3 regions of the Nonomuraea africana genome follow, and region 2 is predicted to be linked to each of the others. Evidence: predicted binding sites of a transcription regulator. Region 2 holds the regulator's gene; each other region holds the start of a gene.
What was found. The regulator HrcA, encoded in region 2, represses chaperone genes, less so after heat shock. The targets are predictions, from matches to a motif close to TTGGCACTCTCNNNNNGAGAGTGCCAA.

Region 1: groL (chaperonin GroEL) is a predicted target of HrcA. The motif match lies at 1,312-1,338, and genes of this name have one in related genera.
Region 3: groES (co-chaperone GroES) is a predicted target of HrcA. The motif match lies at 1,744-1,770, and genes of this name have one in related genera.

What each region holds. Positions count from the first base shown of each region.
Region 1 is NZ_JADBEF010000001.1:6,839,682-6,842,954, reverse strand. It holds gene thrC (threonine synthase) at 1-365, shown strand, start outside; gene H4W81_RS32395 (MoaD/ThiS family protein) at 383-658, shown strand; gene H4W81_RS32390 (cold-shock protein) at 916-1,116, shown strand; gene groL (chaperonin GroEL) at 1,447-3,075, shown strand; gene H4W81_RS32380 (GNAT family N-acetyltransferase) at 3,151-3,273, opposite strand, start outside.
Region 2 is NZ_JADBEF010000001.1:5,366,536-5,369,808, forward strand. It holds gene dnaJ (molecular chaperone DnaJ) at 1-890, opposite strand, end outside; gene hrcA (heat-inducible transcriptional repressor HrcA) at 902-1,906, opposite strand; gene H4W81_RS25435 (DUF3097 domain-containing protein) at 2,114-2,932, shown strand; gene H4W81_RS25440 (DUF4870 domain-containing protein) at 2,929-3,273, shown strand, end outside.
Region 3 is NZ_JADBEF010000001.1:8,457,796-8,461,068, forward strand. It holds gene H4W81_RS40620 (coiled-coil domain-containing protein) at 1-208, opposite strand, end outside; gene H4W81_RS40625 (class I SAM-dependent methyltransferase) at 369-1,541, opposite strand; gene groES (co-chaperone GroES) at 1,860-2,171, shown strand; gene groL (chaperonin GroEL) at 2,233-3,273, shown strand, end outside.

The DNA of each region.
Region 1 (3,273 bases), 1.5 Mb from region 2:
TGGTCCAGCCGGTCAAGCCGGACACCATCGCCAAGTCGCTGGCCATCGGAAACCCCGCCGACGGGCCGTACGTGCTCGACATCGCGCGCCGTACGGGCGGGGCGGTGGAGGACGTCACCGACGCCGAGGTGGTGTCGGCCATCAAGCTGCTGGCCTCGACGGAGGGCATCTTCGCGGAGACCGCGGGCGGGGTGACGGTCGGCGTGCTGAAGAAGCTCGTCGAGACCGCGCAGCTCGACCCTTCGTTGACGACCGTCGTGCTCAACACGGGCGACGGGCTCAAGACGCTCGACGCGATCGCGGAGGACGCCAGTCCCACGGCCGTGATCCGGCCGTCTCTCGACGCGTTCCGCGCGGCTGTCTGAAAGGAAAGGTACAAGTCATGAGCGTTTCGGTGCGGATTCCCACCATTCTGCGCACGTACACCGGCGGCAACGCGGAGGTGAGCGGCGAAGGCGGCACGCTTCGCGAGGTGCTGCAGAAGCTCGACGCCGACTATCCGGGGATCGGTGCGCGAATTCTGGATGAATCGGGCAAAATTCGCCGTTTTGTCAACGTTTATGTGGGAGAAGAGGACGTCCGTTTTGTGGACGGGCTCGACAGCGCCACCCCGGCCGGAGCGCAGATCTCCATCATCCCCGCGGTGGCCGGCGGCTGACGCTTTCCCTTCTCGACGACGCCCGCGGGGGTTATCCCCCCGCGGGCGTTTTTGGTGTTCGGCCTCGCGAAAGTGGAATGTTTAACTACCTTTTTCGCGACGGGAAGAATGCCCGGCTCGATTGACTCTGTTGTTCTACGGGTTGCCACAGGTATGGTCGAGGGCGATCGTCCGGCTGATTTCCCCATAAGTCATGCCGGTCGCGGATCTCGCGAGTGGAATGGGCGGGGTCCGGAGCCCAGTAAGAGGAGTCGGAAGTGGCGCAGGGCACCGTCAAGTGGTTCAACGCGGACAAGGGCTACGGCTTCATCGCGGTAGACGGTGGTAAGGATGTATTCGTCCATTACTCAGCGATCATGATGGATGGCTACCGGTCACTCGAGCAGGGCCAGCGGGTCGAGTTCGAGATCACCCAGGGCCAGAAGGGTCCGCAGGCGGAGTCGGTCAGGGCGGTCTGATCCGTCACGTCGCTGGTAAGCACCGGCAGCTCACACGGCAACGCAGTCCGTGCGGATCTGCCACGTCCTTTTCGTCGACTCTGCAGGCCCGATCCGCACCCGGCGATCGGGCCTGTGGCCGTACTCTGGTCATGACTGACCTGGGCAGGCGTGTCGCTCGCTTGCACTCGGCAGGGTAGAGTGCTAAACAGTTCGTTGGCACTCTCGTTATGAGAGTGCCAGACACTGGGATCGAGACGATGGGGTCCGCCGAATGGAGTCGGGCCCTTGCCGTCGCGGGCGTCGGCTCGGTCCGCTGAAAGCCACCCTGCATCTGGGAGGTCTAGCCTTATGGCAGCCAAGATGATCGCGTTTGACGAGGACGCCCGGCGCGGTCTCGAGCGCGGTATGAACCAGCTCGCCGACGCCGTCAAGGTCACCCTCGGTCCCAAGGGCCGTAACGTCGTGCTGGAGAAGAAGTGGGGCGCTCCCACGATCACCAACGATGGTGTGTCCATCGCCAAGGAGATCGAGCTCGAGGACCCGTGGGAGAAGATCGGCGCCGAGCTGGTCAAGGAAGTCGCCAAGAAGACGGACGACGTCGCGGGTGACGGCACCACCACCGCCACCGTGCTCGCCCAGGCGCTGGTCCGTGAGGGCCTTCGCAACGTCGCCGCGGGCGCCAACCCGATGTCCCTGAAGAAGGGCATCGAGGCGGCGGTCGAGCGCGTCAGCGAGGAGCTCTCCAAGCTGGCCAAGGACGTGGAGACCAAGGAGCAGATCGCTTCGACGGCCTCCATCTCCGCCGGTGACGCCGAGATCGGCAACCTCATCGCCGAGGCGATGGACAAGGTTGGCAAGGAAGGCGTCATCACCGTCGAGGAGAGCAACGCCTTCGGCCTCGAGCTCGAGCTCACCGAGGGTATGCGCTTCGACAAGGGGTACAACTCCGGTTACTTCGTGACCGACCCCGAGCGCATGGAAGCTGTCCTTGAGGACCCCTACATCCTCATCGTCAACTCCAAGGTCTCGGCCAACAAGGACCTGCTGCCCCTGCTCGACAAGGTCGTGCAGGCCGGCAAGCCGCTGCTGATCATCGCTGAGGACGTCGAGGGCGAGGCTCTGGCCACCCTGGTCGTCAACAAGATCCGCGGTCTGTTCCGCTCCGTGGCCGTCAAGGCTCCGGGCTTCGGTGACCGCCGCAAGGCCATGCTGGGTGACATCGCGACCCTGACCGGTGGTCAGGTCATCGCCGAGGAGGTCGGTCTCAAGCTCGAGTCCGCCACCCTCGACCTGCTGGGCCGCGCGCGCAAGGTCGTCGTCACCAAGGACGAGACCACCATCGTCGACGGTGCCGGTGACGCCGAGCAGATCGCCGGCCGGGTCAACGAGATCCGCGCCGAGATCGAGCGCACCGACTCCGACTACGACCGCGAGAAGCTCCAGGAGCGCCTGGCCAAGCTCGCCGGTGGCGTCGCCGTCATCAAGGCGGGTGCCGCGACCGAGGTCGAGCTCAAGGAGCGCAAGCACCGCATCGAGGACGCCGTTCGCAACGCGAAGGCGGCCGTCGAGGAGGGCATCGTCCCCGGCGGTGGCGTGGCGCTGCTGCAGGCCGGCACCAAGGCGTTCGACAAGCTCGAGCTCCAGGGTGACGAGGCCACCGGTGCGGCGATCGTGCGCAAGGCGCTCGAGGAGCCGCTGAAGCAGATCGCGATCAACGCCGGCCTCGAGGGCGGCGTCGTGGTCGAGCGCGTGCGGAACCTCACCCCGGGTGAGGGCCTCAACGCCGCGACCGGCGAGTACGTCAACATGTTCGAGTCGGGCATTCTCGACCCGGCCAAGGTGACGCGCTCCGCGCTGCAGAACGCCGCCTCCATCGCGGCGCTGTTCCTCACCACCGAGGCTGTCATCGCCGAGAAGCCGGAGAAGAACGCGGCTGCTCCCGCGGGCATGCCCGGCGGCGGAGACATGGACTTCTAAGTCCGCGACGAATCAGGGCGACCCCTCGGGGTCGCCCTTTTTCTTTGGGTACGACGGACCTGCCGGCGTGACGCGTCAGGTCAGCGGCTTGACCCAGCGGCCCCACTGCGGCTGACGGGAGTAGCCCGCGGCGCGCCACACGTGGTGGGCCGACGTGTTGTCGTCGAGCACCATCGCGTCGGCCCTGAAGGCCCCGAA
Region 2 (3,273 bases):
CGCACGTCGATCTCCTCGGCCCCGTCGAGGGTCTCGACGGTCAGCGACGTGCCGAGCGCGGCCGCCGTCATCGGGATCTGCACCGTGCAGTGGAGGTCGTCGCCGCGCCGCTCGAATATCTCGTGCGGCTTCTCGACGATCTCGAGGAACAGGTCTCCGGGCGGGCCGCCGCCCGGACCGACCTCGCCCTCGCCGGCCAGCTGGATGTGGGTGCCGTCCTCGACGCCGGCGGGGATGCGGACCTTGATCGTACGGCGGGTGCGGACCCGGCCGTCGCCCGAGCACTCCTGGCAGGGGTGCCTGATGATCGAGCCGAAGCCGCCGCACTGGGGGCACGGCCTCGAGGTCATGACCTGGCCCAGGAAGGACCTGGTGACCTGGGAGATCTCGCCGCGCCCCTGACACATGTCGCAGGTGTCGGGGTGCGTTCCCGGCGCCGCGCCCGAGCCCGTGCAGACCTCGCACAGCACCGCGGTGTCGACGTTGAGCTCGCGCGTCGTGCCGAACGCCGACTCGCGGAGGTCGAGCTCCACCCTGATCGTGGCATTGCGGCCGCGCCTGGCCCGGCTCCTCGGCCCGCGGGCGCCGCCCGCCGAGCCGAAGAAGGCGTCCATGATGTCGCTGAAGGGGAAGCCCGCGCCGAAGCCGCCCGCACCCGCTCCCGCACCGGCGCCGGCGAAGGGATCGGCGCCGAGGTCGTACATCTGGCGCTTGTTGGGATCGGACAGGACCTCGTAGGCCTGCGTGATCTCCTTGAAGCGCTCCTGCGTCTCGGGATCGGGGTTCACATCGGGGTGCAGCTCGCGGGCCAGCCGACGATAGGCCTTCTTGATCTCGTCCTGACTGGCGTCACGGCGCACCCCGAGGGTGCCGTAGTAGTCGTTTGCCACTTATCGACCTCTTATGAAGCAGCCAGGATCTGGCTGACGTAGCGTGCCACGGCGCGCACAGCGCCCATTGTCACGGGGTAGTCCATCCGGGTGGGGCCGAGCACGCCGAGGCGGGCACCAGAACCGTAGCCGGTCGCGACGAGGGAGGTGCCACGCAGTCCGGTGTAGGGGTTTTCCGAGCCGATCCTGACGGTGAGGGCGGTCGGCATGTCGGAGGTCTCACCGAGCAGGCGCATGAGCACGACCTGCTCCTCGAGCGCCTCGAGAACGTCTCGCAGGCCCGTGGTGAAGTCGGCGCCCGCCAGGTTGGCGGCCCCCGCGAAGACGATCTTCTCATCATGGCGCTCGACGAGGGTCTCCAGCAGCACCGACAGGATCGTCGCCGCGGCCGGGCGGTCTTCGACGGGCAACCGTTCGGGCAGGTCGGAGATCTGGTCGGGCACCTGGCTGAGCCCGCAGCCGTCGAGGCAGGCGTTGAGCATCGCGCGCAGGTGCGCGATCCTCGACTCCTCGATCCGCTCGGGCAGCTCGATCACGCGCTGCTCGACCCGGCCGGTGTTCGTGATCAGCACGAACATCACCCGCCGGTCGGTCAGCGGCACCAGCTCGAGGTGGCGCACCGTCGACTGCGACAGCGTGGGGTACTGCACCACCGCCACCTGCCTGGTCAGCTGCGCGAGCAGCCGGACCGTGCGGGTCACCACGTCGTCGAGGTCGACCGCTCCAGCGAGGAAGGTCTCGATGGCCCTGCGCTCGGCGGCGGACAGGGGTTTGATCTGCGAGAGCTTGTCGACGAAGAGCCGGTAGCCCTTGTCGGTCGGCACCCGACCGGCGCTCGTGTGCGGCTGGGTGATGTATCCCTGCTCCTCCAGCGCGGCCATGTCGTTCCTGACCGTGGCCGGAGAGACGTTGAGGTTGTGGCGATCGGCCAGCGCCTTGGATCCCACCGGTTCATTGGTTGAGACGTAGTCCTCGACAATGGCGCGGAGCACCGCCAGCTTCCGATCATCGAGCACGTGCTCACCTCCCTGCCTCTTGAGGAAACGACAGGTCTAGCACTCTGTGTTCCCGAGTGCCAAGTGTACGGCTCTCGCCCACAGGGTGCGATAACGCGCACAGTCAAGCCGGCTGCAAGCCGTACGCCGACAATACTGCCCATGACCGACGTTCCCTCCCGTGCCGGCGGCACCCGCGACGACGGGGTGATTTGCTACGGTCCCCCCATGTACGAGCGCGACGTGCTTGCGGGGAACTGGCGGCGCCCCGGCAAGGGAACCATCCCTTCGGTGCCCGCCGAGCGCGACCTGGTCGTGGAGGACGCCGACAGCGGCTTCTGCGGCGCGGTGGTGGCCTGCGACAAGGAGGCGGTCACCCTGGAGGACCGCTTCGGCAGGCGCAGGCTGTTCCCCCTCGCTCCCGCCGCCTTCCTGCTCGAGGGCAAACCCGTGACGCTGGTACGGCCGGCCCCTGCCTCGGCGGGGGCTCCCCGCCGCAGCGCCTCGGGCTCGGTCGCGGTCGAGGGCCTGCGCGCCCGCGTCGCCAGGGAGAGCCGGATCTACGTCGAGGGCGTGCACGACGCGGCGCTGGTCGAGAAGATCTGGGGCCACGACCTGCGCGTGGAAGGCGTGGTCGTGGAGTACCTGGAGGGCGTCGACGACCTGCCCGCCATCGTCGAGGAGTTCGGGCCTGGGCCGGAGCGCAGGCTCGGCGTGCTGGTCGACCACCTCGTCGAGGGCTCCAAGGAAAGCCGCATCGCCGCCCGGGTCACCTCGCCGCACGTGCTGGTCGTCGGCCATCCCTTCGTCGACATCTGGCAGGCGGTCAAGCCTTCCGTCCTGCGCATCCCCGCCTGGCCCGACGTGCCGCGCGGGGTGCCGTGGAAGGAGGGGGTGATCGCGGCGCTGGGATGGCGGCTCGAACCCGCCGACGCCTGGCGCAGGATCCTCGGCGCGGTGTCCACCTATTCCGACCTCGAACCCTCGCTGCTGGGCAGGGTCGAGGAACTGATCGACTTCGTGACCAGTCCTGAGGAGGACGGATGACGAACCAACCGCCCGAGGGCACTCCCCCGCCACCCGGCTACGGGCAGACACCGCCGTCGAGCCCGGGATACGGCCAGGCGCAGGGCTACGGCTCCCAGCCCGGGTACGGCTCCCAGCCCGGATACGGCCCGCCGCCCGGTTACGGCGCGCCCCCTGGCTACGGCGCGCCGCCCCCCGGCTACGGCCCGCCCGGTTACCAGCGCCCGCCGCACGTGCCGGGCCAGTACGGCCCCAGGCCGGGCAGCGACGACACCAACCTGGCGATGCTCGCCCACCTGCTCGGCATCCTCACCGGCTTCGTCGGCCCGCTCATCCTCTACTTGGTCAAGAAGGACGAGTCC
Region 3 (3,273 bases), 3.1 Mb from region 2:
TGAGGCCGCCGAGCTCGCGCTCGCGCACCTCGCGCAGCAGCCACTCCATGCCCTCAAGCCGCTGGCGGATCTCGTCGAGCACGGCGCCCTGGGTGCGCTGTTCGTAGACGTGGTCCTGGGCGGCACGCGCGAGCAGCTCGCGCATCCTGTCGGAGATGGCGGTCTGGCTGCCTGCCTGGAGAAGGGTGGTGTGGTTGGAGTGATCCACCGAAAGCTCCTTCACTCGCCGACGGTCTGCCGCGCAGCGGTGTGGTTTTCAGATTCGTTAGGGGAGAACTCCCGCCCGGCCACCCTAGTAGCTCGATCAAGATCCTTCGGGGCTGACTTTAAAAGATCGTGGTTATAGATGTATCGCCCCGATTTGTCATTTACGCAGGTCGAGAGGGGGTACAGATGAGTGCGGAAGGGCGGTCCATAATCCTGGTCAGAATGACGACCGCGGATTTGTCACCGGAAAGTCGCAGGTCACGCCGCAAACGCTCGATGTCGACCGCGGAGGCGCGTTTCTTGATAGTCGCATTTCCGACCTGGCGTGCGCGGAGGGCGGCTCGCAGGCGTTTGACGGAAAACGGCATGGCTTCGTGCACCTCGTACCTGGAGGCCCATTCGGTGTCGAGCGGATCGTCGCCGGTGATGTAGGCGATCAGCGGGTCGGCGAGGCGCCCGCCGACCCTTTCTGCCACCTCGGCCACCAGGTGGGCGCGGATGGCCGCGCCGTCGGGTTCGTAGACGAAGCGCCCCAGCGGGCCGACACGGGCCTCGGCGCCCGTGGGGGTGAGCGTGCTCCCGCCAGGCAGGAGCGTCGCCCTCCTGAGGCCCGCGCCGCCCGAGAGGCGGCCGGTCCAGACGACGGCCTCCTTGACCTCTCCCCTGTGGGAGACCCACTCCGCCTCGGCGCCCTCGGGGATGAACTCGTACGGGATGCCGGGCGCCACCTTGAGGCAGGCGGCTGGAGCCCTGCCGAGCAGGTCGAGGACCACGGGCCACGGCGGCGAGTAGGCGTTGGGATCGAAGGTCCTGCCCCTGGCCGTACGGCGGGCGGGATCGGCGAACAGGACGTCGTAGCCGGAGGGGTCCACGGTCGCGGCGTCGGCCGTACGGACGGTGGCCAGGTCTGACAGCCCCAGCGCGTCGATGTTGGCGCGCGCGACGGCGACCGTCAGCGGGTCGGCGTCGACGGCGTCGACCTGGCAGCCGGCTCTGGCCAGGGCGATCAGGTCACCGCCGATGCCGCAGCACACGTCGATGACGCGCTGTCCGGGGCGGAAGCGGGCGGCGCGGTGCTCGGCGACCTCGCGGCGGGTGGCCTGCTCGACGCCGTGAGAGGTGAAGTACATCGAGGCCGCGTCGTCGCCGAACTTCGCCACGGCCCGTTCGCGGAGCGTGGCCTGGGTGAGGGCGGCCGAGGTGAGGGCGGCGTCGTGGCTCTTGCGCATGCGGGTCGCGGCCACGACGGGGTCGGCGCCCATCAGCTCGACGGCTTCGGCGAGGGCTCGCTGCCCGCGGGGCGTCAGGAGGGCGAGGAAGGCGTCGTGGTCCACGCCGTACGACGTTAGTGCAGGCCCGGGCGGAGCGGGCGGCCACGCTCGGCGAGCCGTTCGCGCCCGGCCGGCGCGTGGGCGGGGTGGATACGGGGTCGTACGGGCCTTTTGTCGGGCCGCTCCGACGGCTTCCGCGTCACGCTCTAAGCGGAGCGGAGCGGTTCGTGTTGACGGGCAGGGCCCGCTTGCATACTGTTTCGTTTTGGCACTCTCATACCGAGAGTGCCAACGTGCGACGAGGCAGGTCTGACACCCGCGACGGCAGGCCCAGCTGGTCGCCTCTTCTAGATCATTCAAATCTGAAGGGGAGGTCCGATCGTGACGACCGCCACTAAGGTTCCCGTTAAGCCGCTCGGCGACCGCATTGTGGTCCAGCCGCTTGAGGCCGAGCAGACCACCGCTTCCGGCCTGGTCATCCCGGACACCGCCAAGGAGAAGCCGCAGGAGGGCAAGGTCCTCGCGGTGGGCCCCGGCAACTGGGACGAGGACGGCGACAAGCGGATTCCGCTCGACGTCAGCGAGGGCGACATCGTCCTCTACAGCAAGTACGGCGGCACCGAGGTCAAGTACGGCGGCGAGGAGTACCTCGTGCTCTCCGCCCGTGACGTTCTCGCCATCATCGAGAAGTAAGCCGTGAGAAAGCCCCGGGCCCGCAAGTGCCCGGGGCTTTCTACGCTGAGAGGACTTTCCCATGCCGAAGATCCTGGAGTTCGAAGAGGACGCACGGCGCGCTCTCGAGCGTGGCGTCAACGCCCTCGCGGACGCAGTGAAGGTGACCCTGGGCCCGCGCGGCCGCAACGTGGTCATCGACAAGAAGTTCGGTGCGCCGACGATCACCAACGACGGTGTCACCATCGCCCGCGAGGTCGAGCTGGAGGCGCCGTACGAGAACCTCGGCGCGCAGCTCGCCAAGGAAGTGGCGACCAAGACCAACGACGTCGCCGGTGACGGCACCACCACCGCGACCGTCCTCGCTCAGGCGATGGTCCGCGAGGGTCTGCGCAACGTGGCGGCGGGCGCTTCCCCGCTGTCGCTCAAGCGCGGCATCGACCTGGCCGCCAAGGCCGTCAGCGAGAAGCTGCTGGCCTCCGCCAGGCCGGTCGAGGACAAGAAGGAGATCGCCAATGTCGCGACGATCTCCGCTCAGGACGCCAAGATCGGCGAGCTGATCGCCGAGGCGTTCGACAAGGTGGGCAAGGACGGTGTCATCACCGTCGAAGAGTCCAACGCCATGGGCATGGAGCTCGAGTTCACCGAGGGCCTGCAGTTCGACAAGGGTTACCTGTCGGCCTACATGGTCACCGACCCGGAGCGGATGGAGTCGGTCCTCGAGGACCCCTACATCCTGATCCACCAGGGCAAGATCGCCTCCATCGCCGACTTCCTGCCGCTGCTCGAGAAGGTCGCCCAGACCAAGAAGCAGCTGCTGGTCATCGCCGAGGACGTCGAGGGCGAGGCCCTGGCCGTCCTGGTGACCAACAAGATCCGCGGCACCTTCACCTCGGTCGCCGTCAAGGCGCCCGGCTTCGGTGACCGCCGCAAGGCCATGCTGCAGGACATCGCGATCCTGACCAACGGCCAGGTCGTCAGCGAGGAGATCGGCCTCAAGCTCGACCAGGTCGGCCTCGAGGTGCTCGGCACCGCCCGCCGCATCGTCGTCACCAAGGACGCCACCACGATCGTGGACGGCGCCGGCGACGCGCAGGCGATCGAGGACCGCGTCAAGGAGATC